DNA from 3 places in the Bacillus sp. SORGH_AS_0510 genome. Region 3 is predicted to be linked to each of the others. Evidence: riboswitches for the same ligand, from Rfam matches in the RefSeq annotation. Region 3 holds a riboswitch; each other region holds the start of a gene.
What was found. A riboswitch is a leader RNA that binds a small molecule or an ion and turns the genes downstream of it on or off. The one in region 3 is predicted to bind cyclic di-GMP.

Region 1: linked by a shared signal. The riboswitch ahead of QE429_RS03245 (sensor domain-containing diguanylate cyclase) and the one ahead of QE429_RS21370 (anti-repressor SinI family protein) in region 3 are both predicted to bind cyclic di-GMP.
Region 2: linked by a shared signal. The riboswitch ahead of QE429_RS15765 (hypothetical protein) and the one ahead of QE429_RS21370 (anti-repressor SinI family protein) in region 3 are both predicted to bind cyclic di-GMP.

The regions. Positions count from the first base shown of each region.
Region 1 covers NZ_JAUTAU010000001.1:621,392-629,484, reverse strand. Annotated here, with positions in the region: gene rpiB (ribose 5-phosphate isomerase B) at 137-595, opposite strand; gene QE429_RS03270 (DeoR/GlpR family DNA-binding transcription regulator) at 849-1,616, shown strand; gene QE429_RS03265 (dihydroxyacetone kinase subunit DhaK) at 1,700-2,692, shown strand; gene QE429_RS03260 (DAK2 domain-containing protein) at 2,707-3,081, shown strand; gene QE429_RS03255 (DAK2 domain-containing protein) at 3,056-3,364, shown strand; gene QE429_RS03250 (triose-phosphate isomerase) at 3,361-4,149, shown strand; gene QE429_RS03245 (sensor domain-containing diguanylate cyclase) at 4,566-5,504, opposite strand; cyclic di-GMP riboswitch class I at 5,603-5,687, opposite strand; gene QE429_RS03240 (hypothetical protein) at 5,953-6,477, shown strand; gene QE429_RS03235 (hypothetical protein) at 6,474-7,874, shown strand; gene QE429_RS03230 (hypothetical protein) at 7,978-8,093, opposite strand, start outside.
Region 2 covers NZ_JAUTAU010000001.1:3,063,276-3,071,368, forward strand. Annotated here, with positions in the region: gene fliF (flagellar basal-body MS-ring/collar protein FliF) at 1-724, opposite strand, end outside; gene fliE (flagellar hook-basal body complex protein FliE) at 756-1,055, opposite strand; gene flgC (flagellar basal body rod protein FlgC) at 1,068-1,517, opposite strand; gene flgB (flagellar basal body rod protein FlgB) at 1,523-1,915, opposite strand; gene QE429_RS15760 (glucosaminidase domain-containing protein) at 2,072-2,740, opposite strand; gene QE429_RS15765 (hypothetical protein) at 2,763-3,077, opposite strand; cyclic di-GMP riboswitch class I at 3,229-3,312, opposite strand; gene QE429_RS15770 (flagellar protein FliT) at 3,524-3,871, opposite strand; gene fliS (flagellar export chaperone FliS) at 3,886-4,266, opposite strand; gene QE429_RS15780 (hypothetical protein) at 4,463-5,356, opposite strand; gene QE429_RS15785 (flagellar brake protein) at 5,680-6,306, opposite strand; gene QE429_RS15790 (flagellin N-terminal helical domain-containing protein) at 6,446-7,183, opposite strand; gene QE429_RS15795 (flagellin N-terminal helical domain-containing protein) at 7,143-7,337, opposite strand; gene flgK (flagellar hook-associated protein FlgK) at 7,348-8,093, opposite strand, start outside.
Region 3 covers NZ_JAUTAU010000001.1:4,191,571-4,199,663, forward strand. Annotated here, with positions in the region: gene QE429_RS21355 (DUF1128 domain-containing protein) at 1-213, shown strand, start outside; gene map (type I methionyl aminopeptidase) at 257-1,006, opposite strand; gene QE429_RS21365 (helix-turn-helix domain-containing protein) at 1,247-1,579, shown strand; gene QE429_RS21370 (anti-repressor SinI family protein) at 1,656-1,784, opposite strand; cyclic di-GMP riboswitch class I at 1,815-1,906, opposite strand; gene QE429_RS21375 (pseudouridine-5'-phosphate glycosidase) at 2,167-3,078, opposite strand; gene QE429_RS21380 (carbohydrate kinase family protein) at 3,075-4,043, opposite strand; gene QE429_RS21385 (hypothetical protein) at 4,273-4,413, shown strand; gene QE429_RS21390 (DnaJ family domain-containing protein) at 4,643-5,020, opposite strand; gene QE429_RS21395 (hypothetical protein) at 5,159-5,371, shown strand; gene hutH (histidine ammonia-lyase) at 5,407-6,933, opposite strand; gene QE429_RS21405 (DNA topoisomerase III) at 7,257-8,093, opposite strand, start outside.

The sequences.
Region 1 (8,093 bases), 3.6 Mb from region 3:
CTTAGATCTAATGATTTTATTTTGTTGAATTTTTCGAATATTGTCAATATAATTTGTTCTTTTTTTTATTTATTATCTTTTTCTTTTATTTATTTGGTATTGATTGAAATTTGGTATTGTTTTACAAAACATTTGATTAGCTAGATTTACTAAAAAATTCATTCTCTTTATCAATAATCTTCTGAACTTTTCTTCCGGATCTTTCTTCGTTAAATGAGGATTTAAGAAAGGCCTCTGCTAATTTCTTACCAAGTTCAGGTCCAATGACTTGTGCTCCCATGGTCATGATTTGTGCATTATTGCTTTTTTGAGCACGTTCTGCAGAATAAACATCATGACAGGTTGCAGCACGAATACCAGGATATTTATTAGCAGCAATCGCTACCCCTAAACCAGTGCCGCAAATTAAAATCCCACGCTCAATCTTCCCTCCAATAATATCCTTTGAAACTTCAAATGCTACATCTGGATAGTCAACAGAGGAACAAGAATGACATCCGTAATCTATGATTTCTACTCCTTCCCCCTGAAGGTAATCTTTAATTGCTTCTTTGAAATCGAAGCCATTATGATCACACCCAATTCCAATTTTCATTTTCCCATCACCTCGTAAGTTTTATTGACTTAATTATATTATACGTTTTCACTTAGTCAACAATTATTTTTATTTACTTTCATTTACCTTCGTTTATAGCACTATTTTTATATTTTGTATTTTTCGATTTCTTTTTTTATGCTATATTTAAAATAAACTAAGATGATAAATTGTGTGTCCTTAAGGGTTTTGTTGTAAAATGGATGTAAGAAATTTGTCGAATTATAAAGAGGGTGGATTCATTTTGTCAAAAATGTTTACAAATGAAAGAAGAGAAAAAATATTAGAAATCCTACGTGAAAAAAAGCGTGTAACCGTTAAGGAGCTAGCTGAAAAGCTAGAGGTTTCAGAAGCGACATTACGTTCCGATCTAAACGCTATGGAAAAAGATAAACAGCTAACGCGAACACATGGCGGGGCTACCATTGAACAAAAGAAAGTGAAAACAGAAAATACTTTTTCCGAGCGCAAAAGAAAAAATCAAGAAGAAAAACGCAAAATTGGCTTAAAAGCCTATGAAATTATTGAATCAGGCCAATGTATTATCCTAGATGCTAGTTCCACCGCCTTAGAATTAGCGCGTATTTTAAAAGAATCATCTATGAGGCTGACTGTTATCACCAACGGAATTGCATCAGCAATGGAATTGAAGGAAAACCCTAATTTAACGGTTATCCTCTTAGGCGGTTTATTACGGGTTGGATCAATTGGGGTGGAAGGTGTTATGGGAGCATCCCTTCTTAAGCAAATCAACGTTGATATTATGTTTACTTCAGCGAAAGGCTTTACCATAGACGATGGACTTACAGATTTCAATGTATATGAAGTAGAATTGAAAAAGCTTATGAAAAATGCTTCTAAGCAAGTAGTAGCCCTGCTAGATTATTCAAAAATGGGGAACGTCTCCATATCACCATTTGCAAGTACCGAAGAAGTTGATACCATCATCACTGATTCCCAAGCATCAAAAGAAATTTTAGAGCAACTAAAGAAAACTCCAATTAACGTTATAACTTGTTAAAAATCAATTTGACAGAAAACTATAAACAAATTACAATGAAAAACAAAAGTAAATGAAAGTATTCAAAAGAGAGTTGGTGTGATATGAAAAAGGTCATTAACAATGTTGAAAACGTTATTCCCGAAATGCTTGAAGGTGTGATTGAGGCCTATGGTGATTTTTATAAAAAAACAGAAACAACCAACGGCATTGTATTAAAAGAGAAGAAAGACAAAGTGGGAGTGTTAATCGGCGGAGGCAGCGGTCATGAACCATTATTCTTTGGGTTCGTTGGCAACGGTTTAGCTGATGGGGCTGCAATTGGAAACGTTTTCGCTGCACCAACTCCAGACACCATTCTAGAAGTAACTCAAGCCATCGATGCTGGAAAAGGTGTGTTGTATCTCTATGGTAACTATTCAGGAGATGTCTTAAATTTTGATATGGCTGCAGAGCTTGCTGATTTTGAGGGAATTGCAACAAAAACTGTTGCTATTTCTGATGATGTAGCTTCGGCTCCAAAAGATAAAAAGCGTGAACGAAGAGGAATTGCCGGAGACGTGATGGTATTTAAGGTTGCAGGAGCAGCCGCAGATTCTGGATTATCATTAGAGGAAGTCGCGCTAGTGGCGGCTAAAGCTAATGATCATACCGGTTCTATCGGTGTCGCTTTATCTCCTGGAACGATTCCGGGTGAAACAAATGCTTCTTTTTCCATTGGTGAAGATGAAATTGAATTTGGAATGGGTCTTCACGGTGAGCCAGGAGTTAAGCGCTCTCAAATGTTGCCTGCTAATCAATTAACGTCCGAGATGATGGACCTGTTATTTGCAGATATGGATTTAGCTGCTAACGACGAAGTATGCGTGCTTGTTAATGGCTTAGGTTCTACCACTCTATTAGAATTGTTTATTGTGAACAAAGAAGTTTCGAAGATTCTTAAGGAAAAAGATATTAAGGTTTTTGATACACATGTAAACAGCTATTGTACCACACAAGAAATGGGCGGCTTTTCCATTACTTTACTAAAGCTGGATGATGAATTGAAGAAATATTATGCAGCCCCTGCCTATTCTCCGTTCTATGTTCAAAAATAAGGAGTGAATATCCAATGACAGATACAAAAAAACGACTTGAATTAACAGTTGAACAAACAAAGGAAATGTTTCAATTTGTTGGGGAAAAAGTAATTGCGAGCAAGCCGCGTTTAACAGAAATTGACAGTGCTATTGGTGATGGTGATCATGGTATCGGGATGTCTGTTGGTTTTAAAAAAGCGATTGAAAATTTAAATCAAAAAGAGCTTCCTACCATTAACGAAGTGTTTAAAACAATTGGGATGTCGATGATTAGCTCCATGGGTGGAGCATCCGGCATTATCTTTGGAACCATGTTTGTTGGCGGCGTGAAAGGTCTTGAGGAACATAAGACCCTTAATTTACAAACATTGGCAACCATTTTTGAAAAAATCACTAGAAGCGATTAAAACACGCGGAAAAGCGGATTTGGGCGATAAAACTATGATTGATGCCTTCCAGCCGGCTGTTTTGTCCCTAAATAATTCTAATTATTCCGACTTATCAGAGGCATTGCAGGAGGCAGCGGCTCAGGCCAATGCCGGTGTTGAACGGACAAAGGAATTCATAGCGAAGTTCGGCCGCGCCAAAACGCTTGGAGAGCGCGCCATTGGTCATCAGGATGCTGGGGCTACGACAGTTGCAATTATTTTTGAAGCGATGGCAGAATGGGTTGTAGGAAATGTAGAATGAAAGATAAAGAGATTTGGATTGGAACCAACTGGAAGATGACAAAAACACTCGCAGGGGGTTTGGAGTACTGCAAAGAGTTGAAAGAATTAGCTAGTAGTTTGAACGGTTCAATCAAATTGTTTATTATCCCTCCCTATACTTCCTTATCTAGAATACGAGAAGAATTAAGCGGTCATGATATTTTGCTTGGTGCACAGAATATGCATTGGGAGGATAAGGGTGCCTACACTGGTGAAATCAGTCCTCTGATGTTAAAGGAGATAGGAATTGATCTTGTGGAGCTTGGTCATTCCGAAAGAAGACAATACTATAATGAGAATGATCACGATTTAAATAAAAAGATTAAAGCTGCTCTTAATCATGGGATGAGGCCACTGGTGTGTATTGGGGAGAATAAAGAGCAGAAGGATTTTGGGGTGTCGTACGAGGTGCTTGCTCAACAGTTGAAGGTTTCTTTGTTTGGTATCACTGTTGAACAACTATCCAATATATTGATTGCTTATGAACCGGTTTGGGCGATTGGTGAGGGTGGGACACCGGCTGATGCGGATTATGTAGCGGAAATTCATAATTATTTACGCTGTGTGTTAGTTGATCTGTATGGTGAGGATGCTGCGAAGGATGTTCCGCTTCTGTTTGGCGGGAGCGTTAATACCGATAATTTCAAGGGCTATCTCTCGTGTAAGAACGTGGACGGATTGTTTATTGGCCGAGCGGCGTGGAATATGGTTACTTTTGAAGAAATTTTACGACATATTGATTCTAATTTACCTATATATAGTTAGAGTAATCGACCCATCCCTTTTTTGGATGGGCCTTTTAGTTTGATAAATTTATGCAATTCTAGCAAGGTGAGAACCACCCTTTTGCTTGCTACGGCGCGGGGTAGTTTTCTTGTTTTCTAGAACGTTTTTCCGAAAGAAATATGCGCTCAATTCACGCATAACCCCCTTCAGAACTTCTCATAGAATTTCAAGAAATGTTTCCATGATTTTCACCGTCTCCCCTTAATTTTCCATAACCTTTAAACTATATCACCATAGAATGCCATAGGGACGGTTCTCATGGTTTTTTCCTACCCATCGGAACCGTCCCTTTTCTGCATTTTCACCTATTTTTCCTATATGCTAAACTAATTAATCCTTTAGTTAAAACGAGCATAACCCCAATACAAAAGACTTGGAGCTATAAGGTGCTTCACCTACGTAAACACACGATTTTTTCTGCTCACTTTATCTTCGTACATTTTTTTATCTGCCTGAGAAAATAATCCTTCCATTTGCTCTATTGAACTGAATGCATAGCTATATCCGATAGACATTTTAATCGTATATTCGAATGAATGAGCATTATACTTTTCTATATCTTTACGAATATCAGATATAAGTTGTTGAACTTGACTTTCTGTCTGATAAATCGTAATAATAACAAATTCATCCCCACCAATTCGTGAAACGGATATCTCTTCTGTGGAGTATTGATTGATAAGTGCTGCAACCCCTTTGATTAATTCATCTCCCGCCCTGTGGCCAAAATGGTCATTTACATATTTAAGACCATCTACATCACAAACGATTAAGGCAACAGGGACATTTATATAGGTATTAAGCTCTTCAAATTTCTTCTCAAAGTATTCCCGATTATAAATATCCGTTAGAGGATCGTGATATATTCGATATTCTAATGCCTGTTGTAGTTTTACCTTCTCATCAATATTCCTCATAATTCCTTGTATGACCACTAATTGCCCATTTTCATAGATAGGGCTCGCGTATTCCTCAAACCACCTATAATGTCCACTATTGTCTCTCCAACGCTGAATGAAGATTTCAGAATAATCCATATTGCCGCTTACTTTACGCATGAGCGTTTCATAATCATCAGGATGAACCCTTTCAAAAGGGGCGTAAAGATTTAATTCAGCTTCTTCAATTACCCCTTTGCCTAAAAAGGTTTCAATAGAAGGACTTATATAGGTAAACTTCATCTTCGGTACCTCATAGTAATAGACAACGTCCTTTGAACTTTCTACTAACTGGGAGATGGTTTGAAATTTTCTTTTCCACTTAAGCATTCCGTAAAGAATCCATACCAGAAGACCAACAAATACTACTAATAAAAGGATGACCGTTACCTTCATGTCGTTTTCTCCAATCTCCCTGATAAAAGCTTACTTATTTTTCTCAATAAAAATAGACCAACCCAACATAGATTAGTCCATTGATTTGGAAAATTCCTATTGGTAACTGGCTAACATTGTCTCGCGACTTTAGTCCCTATAGTTTTGCGTCTTCATCTTTCAATGAATTTGCCCTTCACACATATGTATATAATCAAACATGTATAATAATATATCTAAATTATAATTGTAAAATATAACCAGGTCAATATACCTAAAGGGTCGGTTCTACCAATTTTTTTAGTCATCACGAAAAAGAAAAAAACCACCAGAACCGTCCCCTTGGATTCCCTAAAATAAAAAAATTACAAACTAATCCTTTTTTTCTAAATTAAGTATTATAATCTAGTTAAAAAGCTCTATTATTTTAATAAGAATAGTGCATTTTTCACCAAAGGGAGAGATAGGAATGGCAAAAAAGGTATTGTATAAAAATATGGAAGCTTTAGAACCTATTAAAAAAATTCTTAACGAGGCTGGAGCAGCCGTACAGGACCGAACAAGGACAATTGAAACAAGTGACATCCCTGAGGTACTCGGTGCTGTTGCTGGGATTGGAGTAGGTGGAGCTGCAGGCTTAGGACTCTTATCCATCCTTGGCGTGTCTGGATTAAGTGCGGCAGGAATTACTTCAGGTTTAGCTGCAGCTGGTTCCATCGTAGGTGGCGGAATGGTTGCCGGAATCGGTGTACTAGCTGCACCAGCAGTGATTCTCGGTGTTGGCGGGTATGCCCTTCTTTCTGCTTCTAAAAAGAAAAAACTGGTACAAACAAAGGAAGCATTATTACAGGAAGCTATTAAAAAACACGATGCAATCATTAGAGAATTAAAAAACGACTTAAACCAAACACAGAAACGGGCCGAATATTTAAACTCCTTAAATATCCTTCTTTCAGGGGTTATTAAAGACCTAAAAGCGGATATTGCCGCATGAGTAAAGCAGGTCCATCCGATAAATACATAACAAGTAAAGCAGACCTAGAAAAGCTAAAAATTCTAAAGCACCAATCAGATAACTTAAAAGAAATGGGTAACCAACTAGATCACATCAAAAAAACGATGGATTCATCTATTCAAGAATCAGAAGACCTTTTACGCAGTTTGGGGATTAGCCTAGAAAACATGAACATGAACCAAAAAACAAGTGAGCGAAAACCTAGAAAACTGGCACTTCGGTCATGGGATGATCTATTGGCAGATGCTGAAACTTCATCTAATGATTCCGTTAGTTTTGCTGATATTCTAACCGCTGAAGAAATCCAAGGGGTTGAAAATCGCATTGAATTGTTAAGAGGGGATTTCAAATCCATCCATAGGCTAGATAAGATAGATTGGTCCATTTGCGGAGTTGCAGGTGTATTAGCTTCTATCATTGACATCTTTTTAGTCCAAATGCCTAAACATCCTGGCATGTTAGGGAGCAAGGGACACGATGGGGGACCATTATCCAATCTGATTAAAGAAAAGATACAAGGTGCCCTCACCCCTGCAGAAATACATGAACTTGAAAGAAGAAATTGGGTTCCCTATGATCCTTCTACCTCCAGAGGCTTAAATCAAACGGTTGAGGGGTTAGGCGCGAGAACGCACCGGTTTCAATCATTAGGCCATGACCCCTTACTTGGCTTCATTTTTGGAACACTTGATATATTAAAAGGCAGGTTTACTGCCATCGATAAGCACGGGAAACTGATTATACAAAATGTTGATATTGCTGGCAGAGATATTGCTGGCATGAATATCTTTGAAGCCCTTGCTAGGGTGTTTGGTCATATGAAATCGGATATTTCCACCTCTGCCGGCCTTCCAGCTCCACTCATGCCTTTATTACAATTCTTGCAGGTAGGGAGTATTGGACGAGGCAATTACACAATCGGAGAAGTTTCTCGGATGATGTATCGGCAGGGATATGACTTCTCTCACTTTTTGGCTATGTCTATTCCAACCTTGCTAATCGAGGTCATTGTTAGAGTCTCCTATTTTGCTAAAAGAATGATCGAGGGAAATGATATCAAAGATTCATTACCATTTGATACACCAGGAAACAAGAAACCAAAGCTCCAAACCATGTTATTCTCTGCTCATATGATTGCAACTGCAGCAAATGCAGGTAAGGTGGCTATCACAAAGAACCCGCTCTCCATCAGTTACCCTCAATGGATTGCTTTCTTTAAATATGGATTTCAACAATTAAAATGGGGCATGTATGAAAAGGAAAATCAGATGTTTGATTTTGTCCAAAAAGATATTAATAACGATTGGGACAATATTGATAAACTGCTAGATGAAACTTGGTCCATGTTTAATGGCGAGGATATAAAATTTACATAAGAGTTTTCAAAAGGCCCTTATTGAAAAAATCAATAAGAAAAAGCGGGGACAGTCCCCCGGCGCTTTAGCGCAACGGGGGACTGTCCCCTTTTTTTATCTCTTCTTATTCCGGCACCCACTCCGTATCAAACCCCTGATCATCCTTATACACCTTAAAATCACCCGAATTCACAAATAGCCTGAAATCGCCCGAGCCATCGTCTCGTGTACAGTAAAAAG
Region 2 (8,093 bases), 1.1 Mb from region 3:
TATCAAGTGCTTGTTCCTCATCATCAGTTTCAGACAACGCCAGAGTCTCACTATATTGGTTCATTATCGTGATGTTTTCTACTGGCAAGTTAGGAACACTTCGAGAAACCAATGTATAGAGAGCCTTAATTTGCTGCGAACTTAGCTTTGCACCTGGTTCAACCTCTACCATCACTGAAGCACTAGCTTTTTGTTCATCCTCTTGTCGGATAAACACTGAATTTTCAGGTAAAGTTACTATTACCTCAGCATTTTTAATTCCATCTACATGCTTAATTACTTCTGCAACTTGGTTTTGCATTGCTTCACGTTCAAGAATATCGTACTGTCTGTCAGTCCCTCCAAACGAGAGATTTTGTCCAAAAATATCATAGTTGATTTTGTTATCTTTGGGATACCCTTTTGCAGCAAGACTAACTAACAAATCCGGTGCATCTTTTTTAGGAACTTCTATACTTGTACCTGTGTCAGAAAGTTTATACCCTGTATAGCCTTCCTTGTCCAATTCTGCTTTTATGTCTCCAACTTCCCTTTGAGATAATTGGCCAGTATATAACGGTACATATTGAGGTCTTGACGCAAAAAAAATAAAGGTAGAGAGGGCAACTATTAGAAATAAAAATGTCCCTACGATGAGTCCTTTTTGTTTTGAGCTCTTGGATTTCCACCAGCTTCCAAATTGCTCCCCTGTATGTTTAAGTTGATCTGTCCATGATCGTTTCATCTCTCACCCTGCCCAGCTTTCTATCATTCTATTAAAACTGCATCCGCATCATTTCTTGATATGCTTCTACTGCTTTATCTCGTACAGTAACGGTTAATTCTAGAGCTACCTTCGCCTTTTGTGATGCAATGGTTACATCATGTATGTTATTTATTTCCCCTGCCGCAGCTTTGACAGTAAGATCGGAAGCTTGCTTAACAGTTGTATCAACATTTTCCAAATACCCTTTTAGTACATTAGAAAAGGAGGTTGTAGTCGAATTTGATTCAACATTTTGAGTTGGATTTTGATTAATTTTGATTAATCCACTATTTATACCGGAAACGTTCATTTATGTATCCTCCTAACGTCCAATTTCTAACGCTTTTAACATTATCGATTTGCCAGTGTTAAATGAAGTAACATTCGCTTCGTATGCTCTAGACGCAGCAAGCATGTCTACCATTTCCTTTGACAGGTCAACATTTGGCATCATCACATATCCATCAGGATTTGCATCTGGATTTGCTGGGTCATAGACCGTTTTGAATGGGGTCTTGTCCTCAACGATTCCAGTAACCCTTACTCCTTGTAACTGTGATTGCGATTGTTTTTCCATTGCCCCTTGTAGTATTTGGTTAAAGGACTTCTCTCTAGGCTCCATGCTTACCATTTTTCGACGATATGGTTCCCATTTGCCATTGACATATGTACCTCGAGTGGTTTCCGCATTCGCAATATTGGAAGAAACTACATCCATTCGTAAACGCTGAGCTGTTAATGCTGAGGCACTTATATTTAACGAATCAAACATGTTCCTTAGCTCCTTCCTTTAATAGCAATGGACAATTGTTGAAATTCACTGTTAATTTGTTCGGTCAGTGTATAATACCAAAGGGAGTTTTTCCCCATATTTGTCATCTCTTCATCGATATCAACGTTATTTCCATTGTTCTGCATAACTGAATTTGTATTTTCCACAATGCTGGCTGAAGGTATAAATGATGATTTGCCAATTACTAAATGACGACTATTTGTACGATTTCCTTCAAAACTTGTTTGATTACTTAAATATTTTTTAAAGATATCCTCAAACACTACTTGTTTTGTTTTATATCCTGGAGTTTCAGCATTTGATATATTATTTGAAATCACCTGTTGGCGTAAACTGGAAGCATCTAATGCCTTTTGTAGGAGGTTAATATTTGTCAAAATGCCCCTCCTCCTTTCCACTCGTAAAATTTGATATTTTTTGATAAATATCAACAAAATTATCAACATTCAATCATCAATATACTATAAAAAAGGTCTATTAATCTACACTTTTTTACAAAGGAAATTTTTGTTATAGAACATTTTGAGATTGAATTAAACCTTTAATTGACTAAAAAATTTACTTACACCTGAAACCCAATGATGATTAAGGTTATTAGGGTCATTATCTGCACCAACAGGGGCATATTTACCTGCAATTTTTGAAATGGTTGTCAGCCCTTGTCCAAGATAGTTCTTACTTAAATTTCGGGCCATGTCCATGATACTTTCTTCAATAGAGGAGTATGACTTTAATCCATTTTTGCCCATCATACCAGCGATATTATTCTTAATATAAGCTGCTTTTGATGTTCCATTTCCTGTTTCATGCTGTGCAATTGCTACAAGTAATGCAGGGTCCACATTAAATCTCTGTCCAGCTTGAACAAATGCTTCCCCCATTCCTTTTAACTTACCGCCAAGCACTTCATCAACTTTATCAGCATTAATGGACTGAAATCGTAACGGTTCTCCTGAAAAAGAAGATAACGAATCCTCCCCTAATTTTGAACCCTCATTAGTAATGGTCATATTTTCTAAGAAGGAAGGCAATGAAGGTTGGATTGCCGTTGGTATTTCATTTTTCATTAATTCATTTAAGACCGATGTAAAAAGGTTTGCAAAGTCTGAACTATTTGTCCCTACCTGTGTAGTTAAATTTTCGTTTCTTGACATCGTACTTGTTAACATCGTTTTGGTAAACCAATCATCACCTATTTTCAATGGTAAGCTCCTTTCTTATGGGTTAGATCGCGCCGTCTAGCATTCTACTTACATCTACTAAACAATCCTCAGTAAGCATTGAAATGCAAGTTAATTGGCCATTTTCAATTTTTCCTTCAACTAAAACAATCGTATCTGTATCCTCTTCTTGCTTCATTGCAAGAATCTGCTTTCCCATATAAACAATATTTTTCACAATATAATAGGAACAATTGATTGGATATCCAAGTGTTATCTTAATCGGATGCTTAAACAATGGTTTCCTCTTTTTAAATTCCATTAAATCTAAAATCTTGTTGTTGACATGTTCGTCTGTCTTTATCTGTTGTAGGAACATTCTTTTTTTCCTCTCCTTAACCCCCATGTTAAAGGACATAAAAATAACCCCGCCTTTCAGAAGGGGGGTTAACAGACAAAATATCTTTCAGAGGGTATAGAAGTCCTATACCTATGTAGACATTTTATACCTAGGAAAAACACCCTATCTATTAGGCAACTGGCTGGCATAGTATATTCCCTTAGCCCCTTTAGCTTTGCGTCACTGATTTTCATCAGTTTTGCCTTGATCGAGATTCAATGTTTTCTTGTAACTAAATAATCTCTAATCAAATAATAGAATGTTTTAACAATATAGAATACCCGACTTTTTACCTAATTTTGTCGAATTAACTAGGTATTTAGTCCTAATTTATAGAATATAAAGGTGTTTCACCTAGTTTTTTGTCATATTTTGTTAAAAACTACAAATAATATTTACTTTTTTCGACATTTTCTATGACAAATTTACCTTTTTGAATCTAAAAAGATACCATTCGTTTGTTTAGTGTAGTTCCTATACTGTTGAGAGACGAGTTTTTGCTTCTTTTGTTGATTGATGAGAATTTTTGTTTCAGACAATTTTTTTTCAAGTAAAGGAGCGAATTCCTGATCTAGTTGAAATGTGTCTTTTAACAATTTTAACTCTGATGATGAATAAACATAACCATTTACACTATTTTTTAATTCATCCACTTTACACATAAGTGTATTTCGATCGTCTAAAAGTTTTTCAAATTCCTCATAATTTTCTTCTTTTAATAGGTGGCACATCTCTACTGTCACTTCATATATCTTCTTAAGCAATTCATTCATTTTTAATTCAGACCCTAGCTATTAGTTTTAACTTGTTTCATGGCAGTCGCCCAAGTTTCTGATAATTCCACGGCAAACTCTTCTACTTCAACAAGTATTTCCTCACTTTTCTTAAGGTTCGCTTCAATCAATCGTGATTTCATAAAGTCGTACATCGGTAGTAATTGTTCAGAAATACTATATTCTTTTTTTAAGGTTACCATTAATTCACTTAAAATATCTTGTGCTCTTAAATTATAAGTGTTACTTTGTTCTAGTCTTCTATCCTGCAAGGCAGCTTTTGATAGTCGTATAAATTTAACTAATCCTTCATATAACATAAATGTAAGGTCTTCTGGCTTTGACGTAGTGACAGCTTGTTTTTGATAGGCTTGGTAAGGATTATTTAAAACCATTATTAACTCTCCTTCTTTACATGCATTTCTTGTTTTTATGATTATCGGATAGTAAGAAAAAAAGTTAAGTCCATCAAAAAGATGTATTTTGAATCATTTTGATTTTTTTGGATAAGTTAATATATTCCTCCACTTTAGAAAATATATAAAAAAGATATTCCATTGTTAAAATGGAGTATCTTTCCTTCGTTTTTCCTTAGCTTCCAACTTGAAGGACAATGCCAAATCCATCAATAATATAGTTAAGTCTTTGATTATAGGATTTAAGATTCTGTATTTTAGCTGCATCCCCTAACTTATTAAATGCAGTAATCTCTCGTGCAAGCTTAGAAACTTCTAGCTGTAAATCGTCATTTCGTTTTTTCTCTAACCTTAGTTGTTGTTCTTTCTTAACCAGTTTTTCCCTAAGTGCTTCTTTTTCATGGTTGATGGTTGATTTCATCGTCTCCATTTGTTGAAGAGCTTCTTGGTTTTGAAGAGCCATATTGGTTAATTGGTATAAGCCTCTTAACATTTCATGTAAATTTAGACCGGGCAGTTGTTGGACATTGGTAATAAGACCGGATAGAATATCTAACAAATCACCGTCTTGTAATGATGGAGTGTTTTGAATTTGTGCTATCTGTGGCGTATCATCCAATTTTTCAATTGAAATTACTGGTACATTGCGCTCATTAATAGTTGTGAACTGAATGCCATTTTGATTGGCTTTTTGAACTTTTTCATGGGACTTAAGAGTTGAATAATATTTATAGTTTACAGATTGATAACCTCGATTCAACAAGTCTGCTGTTTCCTCTAGAATCTCTGTAATATTCAATGCACCCTCGTCTTGGCGGTCTCTAATATATTGAAACATAAATGAAATTTCATTTTTAGTCCATTTTCGGTTTGTCTTTTTTGAATCTAATGTATTTTGATTATTTTCATTCATATGGAACATCATCAAATTGCTAAAATAAAAGACTAGTGATCCATTACTTAATTTGTTTTTATTTTCCAACTCATGAATGAAAGACTCTTCTGATTGTCCTAATTCCTTGTTCGTTAATGACTCTTTAAGCTCAAATAATGCGGATTTCAAACTCATAAGAATACCTCCTACATGATTTTTAGAAAAGAACGATTGGTACAAAACATAAAACCTAAACTACAATCATACATCTATCAAAATCATTTGTCATCCCAAAAACACTATTGGTTTGTTCTCTTACTATATGTATTCGTTCTTATGAATTTTTTATGGGTGTCTTTTCATCAAAATAAATAATTGTTACAATTTACATCAATATGTTAATTATATAAAATTTGTAATTATCTGTAAACGTGTAGTTTGATAAATAACAGAGAAAATTTGAAAAATAAAAGAGAAAGCCTTCTCATTTTGAAACGAGAAGGCTTTTATGTAGATACTTAGCGCACTTTCAAACGAATCTGTCGCTGTTTTTCAAAACAATGTTGGATGATTTTCATTTGGTCTGGCCGTTTGATGGAAGTAAATTCAAGCGCAACATAATTTCTTTCAATTTCTCTCATCAAACTCACTCGAATAACTTTACCCTTAAACGGTACAGAATCGATTTCTTTACTACGTGCATCGGGCACAAATAATGTTCCTGCAATCTCTTCGTCTTGATAAAAGGAAGAATCTAGTTTGGAGGAGAATAGTACGCCTCCAGCACTAATATTGATAGTATGTAATTCATTTTCTTCTATCATTAAACGTAAATTGGAATTGACCCGAACATTTTCTCTTTGCTGGATTTTTATGATCTCATTTTCCTTTGGTTTTGCTAAGCGTAATAAGGGAATGGTATCTTTCGTTCTGCCAAGGATTTCTGTTGTAAATTGAAATTTACTTTCTCCAGTGAGATAGGAAATTTCTAATTTTATCCCTACTGATATCAAACCAATAATCTCACGATCTAGTGGAATACTGATAAGTATCTCGGATTGGCCAATCTCAGCAATATTGGACCTACAGGATAGTTCATAGTCCATAATATCAATCATTATGTTTTGGTTCACTTTTGGATACATAAAGTCCTCCTGGTGTCTATTTCTATAGAAAAAATTAACATTCTCTAATTATATCGGTAATTGGTAATAAAAGTTAAGAGGTAAATGATAAAATCACATAAAAAAAGCAGTCACAATAAATTGTGCTGCCTTAATGTAATTAACGTAAGAAATCTACTAATGAAGGCTGAATGATACGTGCACCAACTGATAAAGCCGCACGTTGAACATTCTCTTGAGTTTTCAGATTCGTGATAACTTCCGCCATGTCTACATCCTCTTCACCTGATAGTAGGCGTGTCGTAGACACCTCAAGTCCATCTATACGAGAAATACTTAACTCCATTCGGTTCATCCGTGCCCCCAATTCAGAACGATGTCTGAGAAGGTTGTCCATTTGACCATCTAGTTGTGCAATATGATCTGTTGAACCAGGTGTAGCAGAGCGGAAATCGGATTCAATATCCGAGAGTACTTTAAAAATACCACCTGCTCCATCGTTGTTGAAGATGTCGATACCCTTCACATTAATTTGAACCGTATTATTTTGGCCCACCACTAACTCTAGTTTTTCATTGTTAGCGTTAGTAAATTGTTTAGCTGAAGCATCATACGGTGGAGTTTTTACATCCGTGCCGGCAAAGATATATTTACCGCCAATCTGCGAATTTGAAATCTCTCCTAAATGCTCTTTTAACTGGCTAATTTCTTCAGCGATTGCATTACGATCTGTTTCACTATTGGTTCCATTTGAGCCTTGTAAAGTAAGCTCCCTCACCCGTTGAAGCACGGATGTGACCTCATCTAGCGCCTCATCCGTTGTTGTCATCCAAGAGAGTCCGTCATCAGCATTTCTTTTATACTGATCGATTTCGTTTAAAGATGAACGGTAAAACATACCTCGTACGGCGGTTACAGGGGTTATCTGATGGCTTGTTAATTTTCCTGCCAGAGGATACTTGTTCCTGTAATTGGTCCATCGTCTTGTTGGTTCTTTGTAAATTAAATAATAGGTTTTGATTCAACATATTTTGAGTGACACGTAAGCTCATGTTATCCCCCCTACAAGCCTACTCGGCCCATACCGTTGATGATTTTATCCAAACACTGGTCCACAACTGTTACCATTCGTGCTGAAGCGTTGTAAGCCTGTTGGAACTTAATCATATTTGCCATCTCTTCATCCAATGATACTCCAGATACGGACTGACGACGGTTTTCTACTTGATTAATAATCACTTCAGAATTACTTTGCATTCTTTGTGCTTCCTGCGAATCGATACCGAGCTGACCAATAATATTTCGGTAATAGTCATCGGCAGTCGCGTTTATTCCAGGAAACGTAAGAGCTGTAAATTTAATATTCGCAATATCCTGAGCATTTTTACCATTACCGGTTGATGACTGTCCGGCTGATTCCTCTTTAGCCGCAGCAATCAAACTAGGAGAGTTTAAAATAGCTGGGTTCACAGCTAGATCACCTGCACTTGTCCCAATAAAGAATGGTACTTTATTAGTTGAAGTTCCGCTAATATTCTCTAAGTTCATTCCTTGTTCATGAACAGAATTAACAGCATTGGCAAATGTCATCGCTAGATTATTTATTTTCTCTTGAATTGTAGGAATGGTAGATTTTACACCGCCGCCTACAATTCCATATGACTCGATTCTTCCCAATAATTCACCAGAATTTAAGGTTACTTGTGTATTTCCAATTTTGATATTGGCTGGATCAACGACGCCACCAGAAGTATCTACTGTTAAAGTACTCGCTGTTTTCCCAGAAACCATCAGTACTCCCCCAACAG
Region 3 (8,093 bases):
GAAAAATCAATTGAAAATGTAGAATATATGATTGAACAAATAAAGGAAAAATTAAAGGTGTTAAACCTCGGAGCGATTAAACCTTCGCATTTTGATGAAGAAATGTACGAGGAATTAAAAGAAATCTATGAAATGGTCCTTAAAAAGAACTCATTTAGCCCAAATGAAATGCAGGCACTAGTTGAAGAACTAGGGAGTTTACGTAAAAAATAAGACAAACAAAACCCGTTATTTTTGCGAAATAACGGGTTTCCTTTTATCTTTGCTCTGTTAAGATCATCGGGCCATCTTTTGTAATGGCGATAGTATGCTCATATTGTGCGGAAAGTTTACCATCAACAGTTCGTGCTGTCCAACCATTAGAGTCCATCTTTGTTTGATATTGACCGATATTTACCATTGGTTCAATCGTAAAGACCATTCCCTCTTTGATTCTTGCCCCTTTTCCCGGCAGTCCATAATGTGGAACATCCGGTTTCTCATGAATCACTGCACCTATTCCATGCCCAATAAAGTCTCTCACAACAGATAGGCCTTCACCTTCTACATAAGTTTGGATAGCATGACCAATGTCACCTATTCGGTTTCCTACAACAGCCTGCTCAATTCCTTTGTATAAGGCTTCCTTCGTCACTTTTAACAAATGATCTGCCTCATTAGAGATATTCCCAACAGCATATGACCATGCTGAATCTGCTAATGCCCCATTGTAATTGACTACCATATCAATGGTGACAATATCTCCTTCTTTTAAAGCTTGTTTTCTTGGAAATCCGTGACAAATTTCATCATTGATACTGGCACATGTCGCATATTCATAGCCTTTATATCCCTTTTGCTCTGGTGTTGCATTATGTTCAGTTAAGAACTGGTCGACAAACTGGTCTATTTCCCAAGTAGTCACGCCAGGTTTAATTAATTTTGCTATTTCCTTATGACAAGCCGCTAGGATTTCCCCCGCCTTTTTCATCGCATCAATTTCACGTTGTGATTTCAAGACAATCATTTGTTTACCTGCCTTTTTAATTTATTTTTATGTATGTTAATATAAGATTTTTACTCGTTAAACTTTATGGCAACACTACTAATATTAACGCTAAACCGTAATTTTTTCAAAAATAGCATTCGCTAGTCTAAAATTAATAATTTTCACTATTTTTTATATTCCTTCGTTCTTAATATGGTACTTTTTCATTCTTTTTGGTAGAATTAACTTATAAATATGTATAATAGGTGTGTGAATTTAATGATTGGTGATCGCGTAAAAAAATTTCGCCTAGAAAAGAAAATGTCTCTTTCCGAACTTGCAGAACAAGCTGGCGTCGCTAAGTCTTATTTAAGTTCTCTTGAAAGAAACCTGCAAAAAAACCCATCGATTCAATTTCTTGAGAAAATTGCTGCTGTATTAAATCTACCAGTCGAGCATTTGATACATGAGCAAATTAATAAAGATGAGTTAGATAGCGAATGGATGAACCTAGTGAAAGAAGCAATGGGTTCTGGTGTTTCTAAAGAACAATTTCGTGATTTCCTCGAGTTTAATAAGTGGAGAATAAATCAAAATAATACTAATGAATAGTAGTTATTATAAAGAAGAAAAGCATTCTACATTAGAAGATCTCTCTTGTAGAATGCTTTTTTAATTATACCAAGAGTTATCTCTGATCATCTTGGTAAAGGAATTCACGAACATCTGCTATAGATAATCCAAGTTCTCTTGCTTCCAGTATTAGTGCCATCCATTCCTGATCAATTACTTCCACGGTTCTCTCTGTAATTATCATTTTTCTCACCCCTAAAATACAAATTGTATTCCAGGTAACCCGGCCATCATAGCAAGCGTATTGCGTGCCTTAGATCCTCGGTTTTGCGTCCCTACTTTTCAACAGGTTTGCCTTTTTCTGTTAGTTCTAATACTTTAATATTACAGTTTTCCAGCTCCTACTATTTATTTAGGTATAATTACTTAATATCAAATGATATGTACATTATATCTAGTCCTTTTATAATAGGTTGTTGGATTTTGTCTTTAATTTATAATTTTCTAATTATTTTTTCACACAAATTATCCTATTTTTCTACAAAAAATCCCGATTTCTCCCAATTTAATTGAAATGCAAAAAAGGAAGGATTCCAAATCAAATCCCCCCTTGAATATGACTATGTTTAGTTTGCTTTTGTTGCTGCAATAAGTGCTCCTACTTTAGCATTATGTTTCACTAGTGCAATATTCGCTTCTAAACTCGACCCCTCTGTTAACTCTTTAACCCTGCTTAGAAGGAAAGGTGTGACCTCTTTGCCTTGAATGCCTTTACTATCGGCCTCCTTTAAGGCTACTTCGATTACATCGTTAATGACTGATTCGTCCATTGCAAAGGCTTCGGGAATTGGATTGGCAATAACAATCCCACCGTCTAACCCCAAATTCCATTTCGCCTTCATTAATGCCGCAGCTTCCTCTGGTGAATCCACACGGAAGTTTACATGATGTGGGCTTGTTCTTGTATAAAAAGCGGGTAGGATGTCTGTTTGATATCCAATAACCGGGACACCGTTTGTTTCTAAATATTCCAATGTCAAGCCTATATCTAGTATAGATTTAGCTCCAGCACAAACAACGGCTACATTGGTCTTGGCTAATTCCTGAAGGTCTGCAGAGACATCCATCGTCACTCCCGCACCGCGATGAACCCCGCCAATGCCGCCTGTTACAAACACTTGTATACCGCCCAGATGAGCACAAATCATCGTTGCTGCTACTGTTGTTGCCCCATGCTTTTTAGAAGCTATGAGATATGGAAGGTCGCGCCTGCTGGCCTTCATAATTTCTTTACTAGTCGCTAAAAACTCCAATTCTTCATCAGATAAACCGATTTTTATTTTCCCATTAATGACAGCGATGGTAGCTGGTACGGCTCCATTCTGCCGTATAATTTCTTCCACTTCCTTAGCAGTCTGTACATTTTGAGGGTACGGCATCCCATGAGAAATAATAGTCGATTCAAGTGCTACAATTGGTTTCCCCAATCTTTTCGCTTCAAGCACTTCTTCTGAAAAAGACAAGTATTCTTGGTTCATCGCTTGGTTACCCCTTTGCTGAAGTATTTCTGATATGTTTCAAGTAATGTTTTTTGGTTTAACTCCGGACTTACGGTTTCATTAGAGTTAATAGTGATCAATGAACAGGAAAGTCCAATCTTACAAGCATCCTCTGTGCTAAGTCCCTTTAAGTATCCGAATAATATTCCAGCAATGAGGGAATCACCCGCTCCGGTTACATCCACAATAGGCACAATCGGGGGCATTAGCGCACCCGCTTCTCCATTTTTTGTGTAAAAAATTAACCCCTTCTCACCACGAGTGATAACAACCTTTTCAGCACCTTTTTTCATAATGACCTCTGCAGCTTGGTAGAAATCACCCTCAGATTTAATTTCTAATTGCGATAAAGCCTCTGCCTCTTTATGGTTCGCGATCAACCAGGTTACACCTTCAAGAGATGAGGGCAGCTTTTCCGTCTTAGGAGCAGAGACAGTAGCAATACATAACGGTTTCATGAAGTTCTTACTGTCATTAATTACTTGGTTAATGACTTCTTTTGGGAAATTTGTATCTAATAAAATCATTTTTGCTTGTTCAATTTGTAATAGAATATGTTCAAAAATAGAATCGTTCACTTCATTATAAATAGCCATATCAGCTAAGGCGATTTCCATTTCACCCAATTGGTCAAGAACCGCAGTATATGTGCCCGTGGATTTTCCTTGTATGACTTGTGTGGGGCTTACATCTACAAAAGGCTTCGTATTATCTAACAGCCATTCCCCTTCAGGATCAGAGCCCACGTATGCAAACAGAGATGTCTTAAGTCCTATTCGTCCAGAGTTTTCTGCAATATTTCTTGCAACACCGCCCCGTGACATAGAACTTATAGCCGGGTTTGATGTTCCATATTTCAATTGATTTAGTGCTTGAATTTTCCGGTCTACATTTGCACCGCCAATACAGAGAATATCAAAATTGATTGCCTCTTGTTTGTTCATAGTAGCACCCACTCCTTAAGATCCTTTGTTTAGCAAGTCAGAATTTCAACTATTCCCTACTTATATAACTATTACGATATAAATTTAGAAAATCCTGTTAAAAATTTTGAAAATCTAAGCAAAAGGAATTATGATAATTAAATTTGTCTAAAATGTGACAGAAGACATATAATGTTAACAATATACAAATAATTTTAATATTCCAAAAATTAGGAGAGGTGCTATTTCTATGACGTGGATTCACGTGCTGAATTATTCGATTCCTATAGCGTTTATGGTGTTTGCTGGCTTTTTTCTAGATCGTTTGTGCAAACCGGCAAAACAAGAAGATGCCTCGACTGGGGAGTCTCCAAGTGGAGAAATAAAATAAAGCTGGTGAAAAGTGTATGAGGCCCACTTTCACCAGCTTTTTTTGATTTATTTAACCAAATACGAACCTATGTGACCGGTCTGTCTTTTCCCTACCTTCTTGTGATACGTCGGACCGCTCCTACGTGACAGATTTGCCTTTTTCACAATCCCTTCGGGCTCGTAGACACCTTCTACGTGACCAGTACCTCTCTATAGCACCTACCCTAGGCACGTAAAGATTTCATATGTTAGTATTTTATCTTCTTTTGCACCTTTTGCTCATAGTTTTTGAAAATGGCTGAATTGGTTTTTACGCCTCGTTTGGACATCAACTGATTGAAGCGGATAAGTTTTTCATTCAAATTCTTTTGGAGGTTTTCTTTCTCACCGGAGTCATCACATTTCTTAATTAAATTTTCAATTGTCATCATTTCTTGTCGCAGCTGACCTTCCTCTTGGGTGTATCCTGCATTTTTCAGCAATTTGTAGGCCATACGTAGCTCCTCGGGGATTCCTGACATATCCTCTAATTGGAGAGGCTTTCCTAACCCTGGAAGATTATCGAATTCTCCGTCTTTGTATGCCTTCTTTATGCGGTCTTCCGAGATAATATGAAACATATCCATTCTTTCGACCTCCTTATTTTTACCATAATCACTATATTCATTATATCAACCTGAACCTTATAGATAAAATTAGAAACCAGATCAATAAGTAAATTATTTTACTCAAATTCGGGAATGCTACTTGCGAAGATGAAAGGAGTGGTAACATTGGCACGTGGAGAACATTTTAACCATAAGAACAAGAATCATCCCGGTAATTTCCCAGAGGATACTTTAACGGAAAAAAAGGGAAAAGAAGCAGTTGGAGATGAAGAGTTCCTAGTGGTTCGCGAAGCATTTAAAAATAGAGTAGAAAATGAAGAAGAGTATCGCGGTGATACGGCTCGTTTATTATCCGATCAAACAGAGTAAAAGGCGTGAGTTTTTCACGCCTTTTCCATTGCCCATTAATGTTGTTCTTTTTCCACACTGAATTCTTTTATAAAATGAGAAATCTCTATTTCTTTTAGCCATGTTGCCGCTTTTTCTATATCCTTTGAGAAGACGCGGTCTTGGGTAATCGAGGCTACTTGCTCACGGCCTTTTTCATAAAATCTCTTCGTTTGAGCGGCCATTTTTTCTACCCCGCGAATTTCTACCGCTTGCATCGCACAAATGAGTTCCACAGCTAATACTCTTCTTACGTTTTGAATGATTTGATAAGCATGTCTAGAAGCAATGGTCCCCATGCTTACATGATCCTCTTGATTCGCTGAAGATGGAATAGAGTCCACACTTGCTGGATGTGCTAATGTTTTATTTTCTGATACAAGTGCTGCCGCCGCATATTGCATAATCATTGCACCTGATTGAAGACCAGGCTGTGGGCTTAAGAAAGCCGGTAAATCATTCAACTGCGGATTGACTAGACGCTCAATTCTTCGCTCCGAAATATTAGCCAATTCTGCAACGGCAATTTTCATAAAATCCATGGCAAAAGCAATAGGCTGTCCGTGGAAGTTTCCTCCTGAAATGACCTTTTCACCATCATCAAAAATTAATGGATTATCCGTTGCCGCATTCATTTCAATTTCTAATTTTTCTTTTACGTAATCCAAGGCCTGCCATGATGCGCCGTGGACTTGTGGAATACAACGTAAGGAGTAAGCGTCCTGTACTCTCAACTCTCCTTGCTGAGTCGTTAATAAACTATCACTTAAATAGCTACGGATCCTGCGCGCCGTATCAATTTGCTGTTTATAGCCCCTTGCCACATGCACTTCTTCCGCAAAGGCATCAATAATACCGTTAAGCCCTTCAATTGTCATGGAAGCAATCAATTCGGCTTCATATGCCAATTGCTCTGCTTCTAGATAACCCACTACACCCATGGCTGTCATTGCTTGTGTCCCATTAATTAGTGCCAAGCCTTCTTTTGCCTCTAATGTAACCGGAAGGATTCCCTCTTGTTGAAGAGCACTCATGGCCTCCATTCGGTTTCCTTTATAAAAAACTTCCCCTTCCCCAATTAATACTAAAGCAAGATGGGATAGTGGCGCCAAATCACCACTCGCCCCTAAAGATCCTTGCTGGGGAATAACAGGAATAATTTCAAGGTTAACAAGCTCCAGAAGTTTCTCAATAATGATGGGTCTAACTCCAGAAAAGCCTTTAAGAAGGGCATTTGCACGGAGAAGAACCATCGCTTTAGACACGATTTCAGGGAACGGTTCACCCACCCCGCATGCATGGGAACGGATTAAATTAAGCTGCAAATCCTGAACGTGTGATTTATCAATTAACACATCGCTAAATTTTCCAAATCCGGTGGTAATGCCATAGACTACTTTGGATTCTGAAACAATTCGATCAACCGCTTCTCTACTTTTCTTTACTGCTTCCATACTTTGCTCTGAAGCACGAACCTTTTGGCCGCGGTACAAAACTTCCTTCATTTGTTCTAACGTTAAACTTGCTCCTGTTAATGTAATCATCTTTCTCGCTCCTCTACCACTTTAGTATAATAAAGAAAGAGGTTGGATTCCTTTTCACTTTAGAATTGGAGTCCAGCCTCTTTTATAATTGGATTTAAATATGGAATTGTTTTTTGACGATGGTTCATGAAAATCATTCCATTCAAATTTATTATTGTATTAATAACTATTGTATGGGATGAAATGTTTATCTGTCAATTGAATTTTCTGAATTTTAGTACAATATCACTTTAGCAGAATAGTGAATGAAAGGATACCTGGTTATTATTAAGTGCAAAAAAGCGCTGATCCTTTTTACAGGATAGCGCCTTATTATATATGGGTTAATCAAACTTCAAACCTTTTAATGCTTCTGCCAACGCATTATTAATTGGTTCTTCCTCTTTTTGCTGGTTTTTCAAATATTTTTGTACCGTACGTTTATCAACTTTACCACCAGATTCTTTTTTGCGGCGTGCTTCGAAAGCAGAAAGTTTTTCACGATATCCACATTTACATGCAAAGATTTGGCCCTCACCTTCGCCTCGTAGCTCTAGCTTTTTATGGCATTGTGGGCAGCGTGCATTGGTAACGCGTGACACATTTTTGCGATGTCCACATTCACGATCCTGACACACGAGCATTTTACCTTTTTTGCCGTTCACTTCAAGCATTGGTTTTCCGCAATCTGGACAATTCTTTGTGGAGATATTATCGTGCTTATATTTTTTATCACTAGCTTTTATTTCAGAAACAATTTCTTTTGTGTAGTTTTTCATTTCACTGATAAATACTTCTTTTTTCAACTTGCCTTGAGCGACTTTGTCAAGCTTCTGTTCCCACTCAGCTGTCAACGCAGGTGATTTAAGCTCTTCTGGAACTAAATCCAACAATTGACGACCTTTTGAAGTAATATGAATGTCATTACCACGCTTTTCAATTAAGAATGAATTGAATAGCTTGTCAATAATATCAGCACGTGTCGCAACAGTCCCTAAACCCCCAGTCGATTTCAAGGTGTCTGCAAGTTGTTTATTTTGGGTATCCATATACTTCGTAGGATTTTCCATCGCTGAAAGTAATGTCGCCTCAGTAAATCTTGCCGGTGGCTTAGTCTGACCCGAAGTTTGTGCGATTAATTTTACGTTTAATGTATCCCCTTTTTCGATACGAGGTAATAT